Regions from separate parts of the Streptomyces peucetius genome, predicted to be linked through region 1. Evidence: riboswitches for the same ligand, from Rfam matches in the RefSeq annotation. Region 1 holds a riboswitch; the other holds the start of a gene.
The links. A riboswitch is a leader RNA that binds a small molecule or an ion and turns the genes downstream of it on or off. The one in region 1 is predicted to bind S-adenosylmethionine.
Positions count from the first base shown of each region.

Region 2: another riboswitch for S-adenosylmethionine. It lies ahead of OGH68_RS09420 (aminotransferase class V-fold PLP-dependent enzyme); the one in region 1 lies ahead of thrC (threonine synthase).

Region 1 covers NZ_CP107567.1:3,603,524-3,611,863, forward strand. The annotation lists gene groL (chaperonin GroEL) at 1-1,222, opposite strand, end outside; gene OGH68_RS16420 (cold-shock protein) at 1,642-1,845, opposite strand; gene OGH68_RS16425 (MoaD/ThiS family protein) at 2,256-2,531, opposite strand; gene thrC (threonine synthase) at 2,569-3,888, opposite strand; SAM riboswitch class I at 3,906-4,033, opposite strand; gene OGH68_RS16435 (glucosyl-3-phosphoglycerate synthase) at 4,216-5,184, shown strand; gene OGH68_RS16440 (hypothetical protein) at 5,223-5,510, shown strand; gene OGH68_RS16445 (FG-GAP-like repeat-containing protein) at 5,936-7,798, shown strand; gene OGH68_RS16450 (alpha,alpha-trehalose-phosphate synthase (UDP-forming)) at 7,977-8,340, shown strand, end outside.
Region 2 covers NZ_CP107567.1:2,048,353-2,056,692, forward strand. The annotation lists gene OGH68_RS09395 (small hydrophilic protein) at 30-311, shown strand; gene OGH68_RS09400 (ATP-binding protein) at 280-1,725, shown strand; gene OGH68_RS09405 (response regulator transcription factor) at 1,722-2,381, shown strand; gene OGH68_RS09410 (SLC13 family permease) at 2,468-3,898, shown strand; gene OGH68_RS09415 (glycerate kinase) at 3,895-5,055, shown strand; gene OGH68_RS09420 (aminotransferase class V-fold PLP-dependent enzyme) at 5,057-6,421, opposite strand; SAM riboswitch class IV at 6,599-6,716, opposite strand; gene trpD (anthranilate phosphoribosyltransferase) at 6,793-7,857, opposite strand; gene OGH68_RS09430 (cytochrome b) at 8,011-8,340, opposite strand, start outside.

The DNA.
Region 1 (8,340 bases):
CCTCCTCGACGGCCGCCTTCGCGTTGCGAACGGCGTCCTCGATGCGGTGCTTGCGCTCCTTGAGCTCGACCTCGGTCGCGGCACCGGCCTTGATGACGGCCACGCCGCCGGCCAGCTTCGCCAGACGCTCCTGGAGCTTCTCGCGGTCGTAGTCCGAGTCGCTGTTCTCAATCTCGGCACGGATCTGGTTGACGCGACCCTGGACCTGGTCGCTGTCACCGGCACCGTCGACGATCGTGGTCTCGTCCTTGGTGATGACGACCTTGCGGGCGCGGCCCAGCAGGTCCAGGCCGGCGTTCTCGAGCTTGAGACCGACCTCCTCGGAGATGACCGTGCCGCCCGTGAGGATGGCGATGTCGTTCAGCATGGCCTTGCGGCGGTCGCCGAAGCCCGGGGCCTTGACCGCGACGGACTTGAAGGTGCCGCGGATCTTGTTGACGACCAGGGTCGACAGGGCCTCGCCCTCGACGTCCTCGGCGATGATCAGCAGCGGCTTGCCCGACTGCATGACCTTCTCCAGCAGCGGAAGGAGGTCCTTCACGTTGCCGACCTTGGAGTTGACGATCAGGATGTACGGGTCGTCCAGGGACGCCTCCATACGCTCCATGTCGGTGGCGAAGTACGCCGAGATGTAGCCCTTGTCGAAGCGCATGCCCTCGGTGAGCTCGAGCTCCAGACCGAAGGTCTGGGACTCCTCGACGGTGATGACGCCTTCCTTGCCGACCTTGTCCATGGCCTCGGCGATGAGCTCGCCGATCTGGACGTCGGCGGCGGAGATGGAGGCGGTGGAGGCGATCTGCTCCTTGGTCTCCACGTCCTTGGCCTGCTCGAGCAGGGCACCGGAGACGGCCTCGACGGCCCGCTCGATACCGCGCTTCAGAGCCATCGGGTTGGCGCCGGCGGCCACGTTGCGCAGGCCCTCACGGACGAGCGCCTGGGCGAGGACGGTCGCCGTGGTCGTACCGTCACCGGCGACGTCGTCCGTCTTCTTGGCGACTTCCTTGACCAGCTCGGCGCCGATCTTCTCGTACGGGTCCTCGAGCTCGATCTCCTTGGCGATGGAAACACCATCGTTGGTGATCGTGGGGGCGCCCCACTTCTTCTCGAGGACGACGTTGCGACCCTTGGGGCCAAGGGTGACCTTGACGGCGTCGGCGAGCTGGTTCATCCCGCGCTCGAGACCGCGCCGTGCCTCCTCGTCGAACGCGATGATCTTGGCCATGTGAAGTGGTCCTCCCGGACTGGGGTGGATTGCTTCGGATCGCATCCGGCGCCCGCGACGGACGGCCTGCGCGCCGCGTGGTTCCTTGCCCCACCCGGCCCGCGGGCCTCACCGACCCGATCCAAGTTCTGTCACTCTCACTGGGAGAGTGCTAACGCCAATGATTAGCACTCGACCCCCGAGAGTGCAAGCGGCTCCGAAGAAGCCTCCCTGAGGAGTGGCGGTCGGGTGACGGGAGGGCGCAAGCGGCTTCGAGGGAACGCGAGGCGGCGCCTGGGAGGCGGCCGACGCCGGATCGCGCCGGGAGGCGACCGGAGAGACGGACGGGCGCGCCCGGGCACGCGTGAGGGGCCCGCATCCCGGTGACCGGGAGGCGAGCCCCTCATGCGTGAGTGCGTCGGTGGCCGATCGCGCCTGGATCAGACGGCGAGCTTGACCATGTCCGCCTGCGGACCCTTCTGGCCCTGCGAGATCTCGAATTCGACTCGCTGACCTTCTTCAAGGGTGCGGTAACCGTCCATCTGGATCGCGCTGTAGTGGACGAAAACATCCGCACCACCGTCGACCGCGATGAAGCCGTACCCCTTCTCCGCGTTGAACCACTTGACGGTGCCCTGAGCCATGCCTAACTCCCCTATTACTGGCCCTTGCGCAGGACCGCACTTCGCGGACCCGGGTCAGATCTCCACCCCAGCAGGAGGGGTGTGCGCCGGAACGCGTCGACCGCGGCTGAATGTATCTGCCCAACTGCCCTCTGCAACAGGTCAATCGGACGAGAATTCTGGGCAGGACCGAACGACCGATCCCTACGATTCCATAGAATTCCGGGGCAAGTCGGGCCCGGCAAATGACGCCTAAGTGGCAATTCGATCACGCAGTTTGGCCGCATTCTTGCGGAACTCGAAGGCATTCACGAGCGGCCGGCGGAGGGGGCTTCCCAGACTCTACCGCGCTCAACCATGCAGAATTGCCCCCTCCGCTTCTCGGCGGAGAGGGCAATCTCTGTAACTACGAGTAAATCTTTGGGGTTGGATCAGCCGCCGGCGACCGCGGGAATGATCGACACGCCCGCGCCCTCCGGCGTGGCCGTCTCCAGGCCCTGCTCGAACCGCACGTCGTCGTCGTTGACGTACACGTTGACGAACCGGCGCAGCTTGCCCTGGTCGTCCAGAACGCGGGCCGCGATACCGGTGTGGTTCTTCTCGAGGTCCGCGATGACCTCGGCGAGGGTCGCGCCCTCCGCCGGGACCTCGGCCTGGCCGCCCGTGTACGTACGGAGGATGGTGGGGATGCGGACGTTGACGCTCATGTGTGCAGCCTTCCTTGGGTCTCGGATCTCAGGGATCTCAACGGGCCAGGCCGGCGTCGCGGAACGCGTCCAGGCTCGGGCGGATGACGGCGGTCGCCTGTGAGGTCTCCGCGACCGCGTCGAGGGTCTTGAGGCCGTCGCCGGTGTTGAGGACGACGGTGGTGAGCGCCGGGTCGAGCACGCCCGTCTCGATGAGCTTCTTCGTCACACCCACCGTCACACCGCCCGCCGTCTCGGCGAAGATGCCCTCGGTACGGGCCAGCAGCTTGATCGCGTCGACGACCTGCTCGTCGTTCACGTCCTCCACCGCGCCGCCGGTGCGGCGGGCGATGTCCAGCACGTACGGGCCGTCGGCCGGGTTGCCGATGGCCAGCGATTTGGCGATGGTGTTCGGCTTCTGCGGGCGCACGACGTCATGACCGGCCTTGAACGCGGCAGAGACCGGCGAGCAGCCCTCCGCCTGGGCGCCGAAGATCTTGTAGGGCCTGTCCTCGACGAGACCGAGCTTGATCAGCTCCTGCAGGCCCTTGTCGATCTTCGTGAGCTGCGAGCCCGACGCGATCGGGACGACGAGCTGGTCGGGCAGCCGCCAGCCGAGCTGCTCGCAGATCTCGTACGCCAGGGTCTTGGAGCCCTCCGCGTAGTACGGGCGGAGGTTGACGTTGACGAAGCCCCAGCCCTCGCCCAGGGGGTCGCCGATGAGCTCGGAGCAGAAGCGGTTCACGTCGTCGTAGTTGCCCTCGATACCGACGAGCTCGCCGCCGTACACCGCGGCCATGACGACCTTGCCCTGCTCCAGGTCGTGCGGGATGAACACGCAGGAGCGGAAACCGGCCCGCGCGGCGGCGGCGCCGACCGCACCCGCGAGGTTGCCGGTGGAGGAGCAGGACAGGGTGGTGAAGCCGAAGGCGCGGGCGGCCTCGAGGGCCTGGGCGACGACGCGGTCCTTGAAGGAGTGCGTCGGGTTGCCGGAGTCGTCCTTGATGTACAGACCGCCGGTGACGCCCAGTTCACGCGCGAGGTTGTCGGCCTTGACGAGGTGGGTCCAGCCCGGGTTCAGGTTCGGCTTGTCCGCCACGTCGGCGGGGACGGGCAGCAGCGGGGCGTAGCGCCAGATGTTGGCCGGGCCGGCTTCGATCTGCTTCCGCAGCTCTTCGGGGCTGCCGCTCGGCAGGTCGTAGGCGACTTCGAGCGGCCCGAAACACTCCGCGCAGGCGAAAATGGGGCCGAGTTCGAAACGCTGTCCGCATTCGCGGCACGCGAGGGCGGCGGCGGGGCCGAGGTCCACGGAAGCGGATCCGGTGGAGGCGGTGGCGGAGGTGCTGGCGCTGGTGTTTGCGACGGTCTGCGCAGCCATGATGGCGAGGCCCTTTCTCCTCATCTTCCTCGTGACGCATTTCGCCACAAGACGGAATTGGCACCTTCCCCACCGTGACCTCGCGGTCGGCGGGAGGGTTGCCGGGGCTTCAACGGGCCGTTCCCTCTGCCCCTCTGGATGAGCGGTATGGCTCCGGACGTGCGGTCCGGGCGTTTGTGTGCTTGGACCCCCGAGATGCGAGGGTCGTTCGCGTTGCTCAAGACTGTAACCGAAGCCCCGGACGGTTGAGATAGTCGTCCGAACCGCGAGATGGATCACACGACCACAGTTCACCGACTGTTCGTCGACTGCCAAGGGAGACGCGAAGTGCTCGATGAGGTGGCCCGCTGGCTGAGCCGGCGCTCCTGGTCCGCGTCCGACCGCTCCCTCGACCGGCTGATATCCGCCAAGGTCAGACAGGGAACGACGGTCAGTGCCGTCCTTCCCGCGCTGAACGAGGAGGCGACGGTCGGCGACATCGTCACGATCATCCGCCGAGAGCTGATGGAGAACGTCCCGCTCGTCGACGAGCTGGTCGTGATCGACTCCGCCTCCAGCGACCGCACGTCCGAGGTGGCCGCGGCCGCGGGGGCCCGGGTGGTGCACCGCGACTCGATCCTGCCCGGCCTGCCCGCCGTGGCCGGCAAGGGCGAGGTGCTGTGGCGGTCGCTGATGGTGACCGGCGGCGACATCGTCTGCTTCTGCGACTCGGACCTGCGCGACTTCTCGCCCGACTTCGTCTCCGGCATCGTCGGACCGCTGCTGACCGAGCCGGAGGTCCAGTTCGTCAAGGCGATGTACGACCGCCCCCTCGGCGGCGGCGCCGCACCCGGCCCCGACGGTGTCCCCGCCCAGGGCGGCCGGGTGACCGAGCTGGTGGCGCGGCCGCTGCTCAATCTGCACTGGCCGCAGCTCGCCGGATTCGTCCAGCCGCTCGGCGGCGAGTACGCGGCACGCCGCTCGCTGCTGGAACGGCTCCCGTTCCCGGTCGGGTACGGCGTGGAGCTGGGACTGCTGATCGACTCGCTGAACCTGGTCGGCCTCGACGCGTTGGCCCAGGTCGACGTCGGCACCCGCAAGCACCGCCATCAGGACGGACAGGCGCTCGGCAGAATGGCCGCGACGATCTACCGCACGGCGCAACTCCGGTTGTCCCGGCCGCACTTGGTACGGCCGTCGATCACCCAGTTCGATCGGGTGGGGAACGGCTTCGCCCCGCGGACCTACCGGGTGGACACCGAGGAGCGGCCGCCGATGCTCGAGATCGGTGAGTACGCGGCGCGTCGCGCGGCATAAGCAGGACCTGCCGGTCATTTTGCCTACATTTCCGATGTATGGCATTCATCGGATTTCTTGCTCCGCCGCGCGGCAGGCACCGCAGGCCCACGCCCTCCGGCGCGCACGAGCGGCTGACCCGGTTGCTCGGCGTGCTCGCCGTCACGACTGCCGCGACACTCGGTCCGGCCGGGCCGGCGACGGCGTCGCAGCAGGTGGAAATGGCCCGCACCGGCACCACGGCGGAACAGCTGTGGCTCCTGGGCGGCATCACACTGAGCCTGACAGCGGCGGGCCTCGTCGCCCTCGCCGCCACCCGCCACCGCCGCGACCGCCGCGACCCCTGAGTCCGCCGCCCGGTCTGCCGCCGCGGCCGCCGACACCCCTGGGCCGGAACGGTCGCCACGGCCGCCGACACCCCCACCGGAACGGTCGCCGCGCCGGTCGCCGCGCCCCGAAGACTCCGCGGTGGTGATCTTGTGCTCGGCCACCGGGACTCCTACGGTGGCCGGGATGCCAGGGGGGGCGATCGAGGGATCGAGAGGCATAACGGGGGGATGGGGATGGTGGGGCCGGGTTTCGACCGCCAGTTTCATCAGGGCCGGCGCGGCCGCGTTCCGCGGCCGGCAACACTTCCTCTTTCCACGACCACCGGACGTGACACCACGGCCGGAAGTGTCGTGCGTCCCGTCCCACGGGGCTCTCGAAGCCCCCTGGCGAAGCGGCACACAGGCCGCTTCCGACCCGGGAAGGACGGACAGAGAAAGCCACCATGCTGAGACAACACAGACACACCCGTGCAGCCACGACGGCCGCGGTCACGCTCGCCGCCGTCGCGGCGGGCGCGCTGGGCGCCGCCCCCGCGCAGGCGGTGGTCGGCACTCCGGTCGCGAACGGTCAACTCACGTTCGCCGCACAGATCGACGTCGGGGGCGAGCGCGGCTGCTCCGGTGTCCTGGTGGACCCGCAGTGGGTCCTCACCGCCGCCTCCTGCTTCGCCGCGAACCCGGCGGACACCTCCGACGTCGTGGCCGGCGCGCCGTCACTGAAGACGGTCGTCACCGTGGGCCGCACCGACCTGAACGCCACGGGCGGGCACGTCAGCGAGGTCGCCGAGCTGATCCCGCGTACGGACCGCGACCTGGTGATGGCCCGTCTCGCCACTGCCGCCACCGGTGTCGCCCCGATCGCGCTCGCCACCGGTGAACCCGCCGCGGGTGAGCGGCTGCGGGTGGCCGGCTTCGGCCGCACCGCCGACCAGTGGGTGCCCGACCGTCTGCGCAGCGGCACGTACACCGTCTCCTCCGTGACGGACACCTCGCTGAACCTCGCGGCGGACGAGGGTTCGAGCATCTGCATGGGCGACACCGGCGGCCCGGCGTTCCGTGAGCGGAACGGGGCCTTCGAGTTGGTCGCCCTCAACAGCCGGTCCTGGCAAGGCGGCTGCTTCGCTTCCAAGGAGACCCGCACCGGGGCCGTGGACACCCGGGTGGACGACATCAACCCCTGGATCCAGCAGGTCCGTTCCCTGCCGCAGGGGAGCACTCCGCTGGCCGGTGACTTCGACGGCGACGGCAAGGCGGACTTCGGTGCGATGACCGGCTACGCCAGGACGCCGGACGGCCGGAACCACACCGCGCTGTGGAACCTGGTCAGCGACGGCAGCGGCCTCGCGGAGCCGCGGACCGCCTGGGACAGCGGAACCGGCAGCTGGAACCGGGACTCCACCAAGCCGGTCACCGGCGACTTCAACGGCGACGGCAAGACCGACGTGGCGGCCTTGTACGACTACGGCAGGAGCGCGGACGGCCGCAACCGGACTGGCCTGTGGACCTTCCTGGGCAACGGCAGCGGCTTCGCCGCCCCCACCAAGGTCTGGGAGAGCGGAGCAACGAGCTGGAGCTGGGACGCCGGCAAGCCCGTGGCCGGTGACTTCAACGGCGACGGCAGGACCGACCTCGGCGTCCTGTACCGCTACGCCCAGACCTCCGACGGCCGCAACCACACCGGCCTGTGGACCTTCCTCAGCAACGGCACCGGCTTCGCCGCCCCCACCAAGGTCTGGGACAGCGGAGCCGGCAGCTGGAACTGGGACGCCGGCAAGCCCGTGGCCGGCGACTTCAACGGCGACGGCAGGACCGACCTCGGCGTCCTGTACCGCTACGCCCAGACCTCCGACGGCCGCAACCACACCGGCCTGTGGACCTTCCTCAGCAACGGCACCGGCTTCGCCGCCCCCACCAAGGTCTGGGACAGCGGAACCGGCAGCTGGAACTGGGAGTCCAGCAAGCCCGTCGCCGGCGACTTCAACGGCGACGGCAAGGCCGACGTCGCGGTCTTCTACGACTACGGCAGGAGCGCGGAGGGCCTCAACCGGACCGGCCTGTGGAGCTTCCTGAGCAACGGCCCCGGCTTCGCCGCCCCCGCCAGGGTCTGGGACAGCACCACCAGCTGGAGCTGGGACGCCACCGACCCGGTCGCCGCTGACTTCACCGGCGACGGCAAGGCGGACCTGGGTGTGCTCTACCGGTACTCCCCGACCGCGGACGGCAGGAACCGGATCGGCGTCTGGTCGTTCACGAGCAACGGCCCGGGCTTCGCCGCCCCGGTGCGGCACTGGGACAGCAGGCTCTAGCTGTACTCGGCCGGCACCTGCGGGGACCGCCTTGGTCCCCGGGCCGCACCCGGGTACCGCCCGGCGGAGGAGGGTGCGGCGGCACGGCCGGAAGCGTCACGGCCGGAAGTCGCCGCACCCTCGCGGATCGGGACGTACGCACGTTTGAGGGGCAGCGGTACGGGCTAGGTTTCGGCACATGGTCTCCGACGCAGCCCAGATTCTCGTCGCGTCCAACCGCGGCCCCGTCTCGTACGCGCTGAACGACAACGGAGAGCTCGACGCCCGCCGCGGTGGAGGAGGTCTCGTCTCCGGCCTGTCGGCCATCGGCTCGAACGCCCGGTCGACATGGGTGTGCGCAGCCCTCGGCGACGGTGACCGCGAGGCCGTGCGACGCGGCGTCGGGGAACCGGGCGTACGGATGCTCGACATCCCCGCGGCCGTCCACCACGACGCGTACAACGGCATCGCCAACTCGGTGCTGTGGTTCGTCCACCACATGCTGTACCAGACGCCCATGGAGCCCGTGTTCGGCCAGGAGTTTCGGCGGCAGTGGGGCGCGT
Region 2 (8,340 bases), 1.6 Mb from region 1:
TCTCCTGTCCCGTCGCGAGGATGAGACGCATGGCTTTCACCCATCGCATGGTGACGCTCGCCGCCGTCGTCGCCATCCCGCTCGGCATCGCCGCGACCAGCTACGCCCTGACCGACGCCCCCGAGACGCCCCAGGTGCCGCCCGCCGTCGAGCTGGACGCCACCCCGCGGCCGGCCTCACCGCCGGCCGGCAGCCCGCCGGCCACTGTGACCGGCACCCCGACGGCCCCCGCCCCGGCCACGGACGCGGTGGTGCCCGGCCCCGCGGCCACCGACGACGATGACGACGACGACATCGGTGAAGAGAACTGACCGCCGGATCTCCGCGCGGGTCCGCATCCTGCTCTGGCTGCTGCTGATGATGACGGTGGCCCTCGCCGCCGTCGCGACGACCACCCGCTCGCTCCTGCTGCGCGACATCGATCACCGGATCAACCAGCTGCTCACCCAGGAGACCCAGGAGTTCGGGAACTTCGTGCCCCAGGGCGTCGATCCGGACACCGGCCGCACCTTCACCGACCCGGACAAACTGCTGCGCGTCTTCCTGCAGCGGCAGTACTCCGATCCCGACGAGGAGTTGCTCGGACTGACCCGCCCTGCCGGGCGGGACCTCCACGTCATACGGCAGTCGCGCGAGATCCGGGCCTCCGTCGCCCTCCACCCGGACCGGGCCTCCCTGTCCGCGATCCTCGACTCGAAGGACGCCTCCGGTGTGCTGCGGCGGCCGGCGGGCGAGGTGCGCTGGGCGAAGGTGCCGATCGACGCCGCCGGAAAGGGATACCCGGCGGCCTTCGTCGTCGCGTTCCACGCCGACCGCGAGCGGTCCATCGCCGACGACGCCTTCCGCACGCTGCTCGTCATCTCCGGGGTGGCTCTGCTGCTGACGACCGGGATCGGCTGGGCGGTCGCCGGCCGCATCCTGGCCCCCGTACGAGTGGTCCGGGCGACCGCCGAGCAGTTGACCGAGCAGGATCTGACCCAGCGGATCCCGGTCCAGGGCCGTGACGACATCGCGGCGCTCGCCGAGACCTTCAACGCCATGCTGGACCGGCTGGAGCGGGCCTTCGCCGGCCAGCGCCAGTTCGTCGACGACGCCGGGCACGAGCTGCGCACGCCCATCACCATCGTCCGCGGCCATCTGGAGGTCATGGGCGACGACCCGGCCGAGCAGCGCGAGACGATCCGCCTGGTCACCGACGAACTCGACCGGATGAGCCGGATCGTCGAGGACCTGCTGCTGCTCGCCAAGGCGGAGCGGCCCGACTTCATCCGGCCGGAGCCGGTGCAGCTGGGCGAACTGACCGCCGACGTGTTCGTGAAGGCCCGGGCGCTGGGCGAACGGGACTGGTCCCTGGACCGGGTCGCCGACCGCGAGGCCGTGCTCGATCCGCAGCGCATCACCCAGGCGATGGTGCAGCTGGCACAGAACGCGGTCCAGCACACCGTCCCCGGTGCCCGGATACGGATCGGCTCACGCGACCTCGACGGCCGCGTCGAGCTGTACGTCGCCGACAGCGGGCCGGGCGTCCAGGACCAGGACACCGAGGTGATCTTCGAACGTTTCCGGCGCGGCACCGCCCGCCGCGGGGCCCGCACCAGCGGCGCGGGGCTCGGTCTGTCCATCGTCCGGGCCATCGCGGAGGGGCACCGCGGCGGCCGCGTCGAACTGCGCCGCACCGAAGGCGGCGGAGCGACATTCGTACTCGTCATGGAGGAAGCGCCGTGAACCGCATTCTGATCGCCGAGGACGAGGAGCGGATCGCATCCTTCGTCGAGAAGGGCCTGCGCTCGAACGGCTTCACCACCACGGTCGCCGCCGACGGCGACACGGCCCTGAACTACGCCGTCACCGGCGGCTTCGACCTGATGCTGCTGGACATCGGCCTGCCCGGACGCGACGGCTTCACCGTGCTGCGGGAGCTGCGCGAGGCGAGGGTGACGCTGCCCGTCGTCGTGCTGACGGCCCGCGACTCGGTACGGGACACGGTGGCCGGCCTGGAAGGCGGTGCCGACGACTGGATGACCAAGCCGTTCCGTTTCGAGGAGCTGCTGGCCCGGGTACGGCTGCGGCTGCGCACCGCGGCCCGGGCCCCGGAGGTCACCGTGCTGCGCAGCGGCGACCTCAGCCTGGATCTGCGGACCCGCCGGGCGCGGGCGTCGGAGCGGACCGTGGACCTGACGGCCCGTGAGTTCGTGCTGCTGGAGCTGTTCCTGCGCCACCCCGGCCAGGTCCTGTCCCGGGAGCAGATCCTCTCCCACGTCTGGGGCTACGACTTCGATCCCGGCTCCAACATCGTGGATGTCTATGTGCGGGCCCTGCGCAAGAAGCTGGGCGCCGAACGGCTGGAGACCGTACGGGGCATGGGCTACCGAATGCCGTAAAGAGCAGCGAAGGTCGCGAAGACGGATGAACTTTCCTTCATCCGGGGCTCATCGGCGGCTCACGGCCCGCTCACAGACTGATCGTCGTGACCCTCTCCCTCCGCCAGGCGGCGTGGCTGTGCGCGGCGCTCAGCGTCTGCGCGCTGCTCGCCGTCCCCACCGTCCTCCCGTCCATGAACGGTGAAGCCCGGCTCACGCTCGCCGTGTTCGCCCTCGCCACCTGCGCCTGGATCGCCGCTCCCGTCGACGACACCTACACGGCGCTCGGGGCGGGGCTCGCACTCACCGCGACGGGGGTGATCAGTGCCGACACCCTCTTCGCCACCCTGGGCGACGCAACGATCTGGCTGCTGATCTGCGCGTTCGTCCTCGCCGCCGCGGTGGCGAGGACCGGACTCGCCGGCCGTGCGGCGGCCTTCCTGGTCAGCGGGGCGCGCACGGTGCGGCAGCTGGTGCATCTGACGACCGCCGCGCTGGTGGTCACCGCGTTCGCCGTGCCGGCCACCTCGGGGCGTGCGGCGCTGGCCATGCCGGTGTTCCTGGCGCTCGCCAAGGTGCTCGCCGACCGACGGCGCCTGGTGGTGATGCTGGCGCTGCTCTTCCCGACGGTCGTCCTGCTCTCCGCCGTCGCGACCCTCATCGGCGCGGGTGCGCATCTGATCACCGTCAGCGTGCTGTGGGAGCAGACCGGGGAGCGGCTCGGATTCGTCGAGTGGCTGCTGCTGGGGCTGCCGTTGGCGGTCGTCTCGTCCCATCTGGCCGCGGAGACGGTCCTGTTGACGACGACCTCGCGGGCGGAGCGGCGCGGGCCGGTGAAGATCACACCCGAGCTGCTCCAGGAGCACTCCCCCACTCCGGTGACCGGTCCGCTGACCACCGCGGAGAGCCGGTGCGTGATGCTGCTGGGCACGGTGGTGACCCTGTGGTGCAGCGAACCGCTGCACGGCGTGCCGCCGGCCGTGGTCGCGCTGATCGGCGCGGTCGTGACGTCGTCGCCGGCCCTGGGGACCGTACGGCTGAAGGACGGACTGCGGACCGTGCCGTGGCCCCTGCTGCTCTTCATGGCCGCGACGACCGCGATGGGGGTGGCGCTGGCCGACTCGGGTGCCGCCGGGTGGCTGGTGGGCCGGCTGCCGGACGGCCTGCCGGCGTGGTTGTTCCTCGCCGTGATCGTGCTCGTCAGCACGGCCGCGCATCTGGTCCTGCAGTCGCGTTCAGCCCGCTCCTCCGTACTCGTCCCGCTGGTGGTGGCCGCCGCCGTCGGCGCCGGCGTCAATCCGGTCGCGGCGGCGCTCGCGTCCACCGCCGCGGCCGGTTTCTGCCACACGCTGCCCGCCTCCGCCAAGCCGGTCACGCTCTTCTTCGACCCGCCCGACGATGTGCCCACGTTCACCTCGCGCGATCTGCTGCGGCTGTCCGCCCTGCTCGCGCCGCTCAGCGCCGCCGTGGTGCTGCTGTTCGCCCTCGCCGTCTGGCCGCTGCTCGGCGTGCCCGTCCTTATGGAGACCCAGCCATGACCCGTGCCCCCTACCGCATCGCCGTCGCGCCCAGCGGTTTCAAGGAGTCGCTGACCGCCCGCGAGGCCGCCGAGTCCATCGCGGAGGGCCTGCGCAGGGTCGCGCCCGACGCCGACATCGACCTCATCCCCCTGGTGGACGGCGGTGAGGGCACGGCGGAGGCGCTGGCGGCCGCGACCGGCGGCCGTCTCGTGCCGCGCGTCGCCACCGGGCCGCTCGGCAGCCCGGTGCGCACCCACTTCGCGCTGCTGGGCGACGGCACCGCGGTCGTCGAGATGGCCGCCGTCGCCGGGCTCGCCCTGGTGCCGCCGGACCGCCGCGACCCGGGCGCCACCACGACGTACGGCGTGGGCGAGCTGATCCGGGGCGCGCTGGACGCCGGTGCGCGCAGGATCCTCGTCGGCTGCGGCGACTCCGGCACCTGTGACGGCGGGGCGGGCGCGCTGCAGGCCCTCGGCGTCCGGCTGCTGGACGCCGAGGGGGCCGAGTTGCCGCCCGGGGGACGTGAGTTGCTGCGCCTGGCGCTGACGGACACCGCCGGTCTCGAGCCGCGGGTAGCCGCCGCCGAGATCCTCGTGGCCTGCAACCCGTACAACGTGCTGTGCGGCGAGCACGGCGTCGCCCGGGTCTTCGGCCCGCAGAAGGGGGCGAGCCCGGACCAGGTCGAGGAGTTGTCGGCGGGCCTCGAGCACTGGGCGGCCCACCTCGCCGCCGCCCTGCCGGTCCCGGTGGATCTGCGCCGCGCCCCGGGCACCGGCGCCTCGGGCGGTCTCGGCGCCGGGCTCGCCGCGCTCGGCGCCCGGCTGCGGCCCCGTTTCGACGTGCTGCTGGACCACGTCGACCTGGACGCCCGGCTCGCCCGCGCCGACCTGGTGATCACCGCGGAGGGCGCGCTGGACCAGCAGACCGTGCGCGGGAAGATCCCGGCCGAGGTGGCGCACCGGGCGCGCGCCGCCGGGAGGCCGGTGCTGGCGCTCGCCGGCACGCTCGGCCAGGGCGTCCACGAGATCACCGCCGCGGGCGTGGACGCCTACGGCTCGATCGTGCCGGCGCCCGTGCCGCTGCCCGAAGCGCTGGACCGGGCCGGCGAGTTCCTCGCGGACGCCGCCGAGCGGGCGCTGCGGATGGTGCTGGTGGGCACCCGTCTCGCCGCCTGACTCAGCCCCGGTCGGGTACGCAACGGCCGTCCTCGGTGCGGTACTTCCACTGCGCGCCGTCGCGGACCAGTTCCTTCACGGCGCGTACGAACCGTTCCACGTGCTCGTCCGGCGTACCCGCGCCGAAGCTGACGCGGATGGCGTTGAGGGACCTCTCGCCCAGGCCGGCCTCGGGCGCGCCGCACTCGCCGACGTCCTGCGGGTCGCTGCCCAGCAGGGTCCGCACCAGCGGGTGGGCGCAGAACAGTCCGTCCCGTACACCGATGCCGTACTCGGCGGACAGCGCGGCGGCGAAGTGCGAGCTGTTCCAGCCGTCCACGACGAAGGAGAGCACGCCGACCCTCGGCGAGTCGTCGCCGAACAGCGACAGCACCCTGACCTCGGGCACCTCGGCGAGCCCTTCCCGGACCTTTGTGATCAGGTGCTGCTCCCGGGCGACCAGGGCGTCGAAACCGGCCTCGGTGAGTGCCTTGCAGGCGGAGGCGATCGAGTAGACGCCGATCACGTTCGGGGAGCCGGCCTCGTGCCGTGCGGCGCTGGTGTGCCACTCGACGTCCACACCGCCGTCGGCGCGCCGCGCCACCGTCCGCGAGGCCCCGCCGCCCGCGAGATACGGCTCCGCCTCCCGCAGCCAGTCCGACCGGCCCGCGAGCACGCCGGAACCGAACGGCGCGTACAGCTTGTGCCCGGAGAAGGCGACCCAGTCGACGTCGAGCTCCTCGACGGACACCGGGTGGTGCGGCGCCAGCTGGGCGGCGTCGAGCACGATGCGGGCCCCGTGGGCGTGGGCCGCGGCCGCGAGTTCCTTCACCGGCCACAGTTCGCCGGTGACGTTCGAGGCGCCGGTGACGCAGACCAGGGCGGGCCCGTAGGGGTCGCGGTCGGCCAGCGCCCGCTCCAGGGTGCGGACGGCGTCGCCGTGCGTGCGCGGCGCGTTCAGGTACGTCACCCTCGCGTCCCTCCACGGCAGCAGGGAGGCGTGGTGCTCGGTCTCGAAGACGAACACCTCGCACCCGGCCGGAAGCGCGGCGGCGAGCAGGTTGAGCGAGTCGGTCGTGGAGCGGGTGAAGACGACCTGGTCGTCCTCCCGGCAGTGCAGGAACTCGTGCACCACGGTCCGGCTGGTCTCGAACAGGTCCGTGGAGAGTTGCGAGAGGTACCCGGCGCCGCGGTGGACGCTGCCGTAGTACGGGGCGTACGCGGCCACGTCGTCCCAGACCCGCTGGAGCGCCGGGGCGCTGGCCGCGTAGTCGAGGGCCGCGTAGGTGACTTCGCCGCCGGTGACGAGGGGGACGGTGACGTCCCGGCCGAGGACCGGCAGCGGGGAACAGAGCGAGGGGTCGGCGGAAACGGTGGTGACAGACATGGCGAACTCCCGTACAGGGCAGGCGAAACGGCGCGTCGGCGCAGCACAGTGCGGAGCACCGGAAAGAAAAAGGTGACCGGAGAAGGGGCGCAGACGCCCTATCGCATTCGCTTGCTCACGAGACTGCTCCCTTGAGGACCAGGACCCCAGGGACGCGGCATTCGACGATGCCGCGGGGGTCCGCGCTTGCCACAGACCTCGCTGCCTGCGGCCTGGTCTTCACCCGGGGCACCCCGCCACGGACGGAGGGTTGCCGGACAGCGGGCCGGGGCCGTAATCGCTGTCACTCATGACCTTGGGAAGCATCCTGCCATACGTCGCGCACGGCGCAAGGGAGCGGTCCGCCATGCGGACCGCTCCCTTCGTCACGGCTATGCGTTGCTGGCCGCCACCCAGCGCTCCAGGGCCGCCCTGGCCGCGCCGGAGTCGATCGACCGGGCCGCCCGGGCCATGCCGGCCGCCAGCTGCTCGTTCAGCGTGCCGTCCGTCGGCTCCAGCGCGACCAGCGCCGCCGCCGAGTTCAGCAGCACCGCGTCCCGTACGGGCCCGGTCTCGCCGGCCAGCAGCCGGCGCGCCACATCCGCGTTGTACGAGGCGTCGGCGCCGCGCAGCGCCTCCACGGGTACGAGGTCGATGCCGATGTCCCGCGGGTCGAAGGCCTCCTCGCGCACGGCACCGTCGCGGACCACCCACACCCGGGACGTGGCCGTCGTGGTGAGTTCGTCCAGGCCGTCGTCGCCGCGGAAGACCAGGGCGGAGGAGCCGCGCTCCGCGAGCACTCCGGCCACGATCGGCGCCATCCGGGCGTCGGCCACACCGGTCGCCTGCGCCCTGACCTTCGCCGGGTTGGTGAGCGGTCCCAGGAAGTTGAAGACCGTCCGGATGCCCAGTTCCTTGCGGGCCACGGCGACGTGCCGCAGCGCGGGGTGGAACTTGACCGCGAAGCAGAAGGTGATCCCCGCCTCGGCGGCGACCTCGACCACCCGCTGCGGGGTCAGCTCCAGATTGACGCCCAGCTTCTCCAGGACGTCGGACGCGCCGCTCGCCGAGGAGGCGGCGCGGTTGCCGTGCTTGACGACCTTGGCTCCGGTGCCCGCGACGACGATCGAGGACATGGTGGAGATGTTGACGGTCTTCGCCCCGTCGCCGCCGGTGCCGACGATGTCGACGCTCGGTCCCGGCACCTCGATCAGGTTGGCGTGCTCGTACATCGTCCGCACCAGGCCGGCGATCTCCTCGACCGTCTCGCCCTTGGCGCGCAGCGCGGTCACGAAGCCGGCGATCTGGGCGTTGGTCGCCTCGCCGCTGAGGATGCGGTCCATGGCCCACGCGGTGGCGTCGGCGCTCTGGTCGCGGTTGTCGAGGAGGGCGTTCAGCACGCCGGGCCAGGAGTAGGCCGCCACGCTGTCGCCGCCGACCGGGGTCACAACGTTCATGGTCCGCTCCTGGGGTCCACTGCTGGGGGTCCCCCGCGGCCGCCGGGCCGCAGGGGGCGGGATGGGTCCACCCTATCCAGCCTCCGGCACGGCGAAGGGCCCCGTCCATCGAGTGGACGGGGCCCTTCGCTGTGGCGACGTGTCGGTCAGGGATCAGTGGTGGCCGTGGCCGCTGGTGATCTCCTTGTACTCCTCGGTCGTCGGCTTGGGAATCTGGTTCTCCTCGCCGTAGTAACCCTTGCTGAGCTTGGCACGCAGCTTCTCGGTGCGCTTGACCTTGCGGCGCACGCCGTTCTCGTCGACCTCCGGGCCGATCTCGGCGGGCTTGTACTGCTCGTGCGCGGTCAGCTTGTGCAGGTCGCCCTGCGCCAGCGGCTCGTGCACCTCGACGAACTCACCGTGCGGCAGACGCTTGATGATGCCGGACTCGCGTCCGTGCAGCACCTTGTCCTTGTCGCGCCGCTGCAGACCCAGGCAGATCCG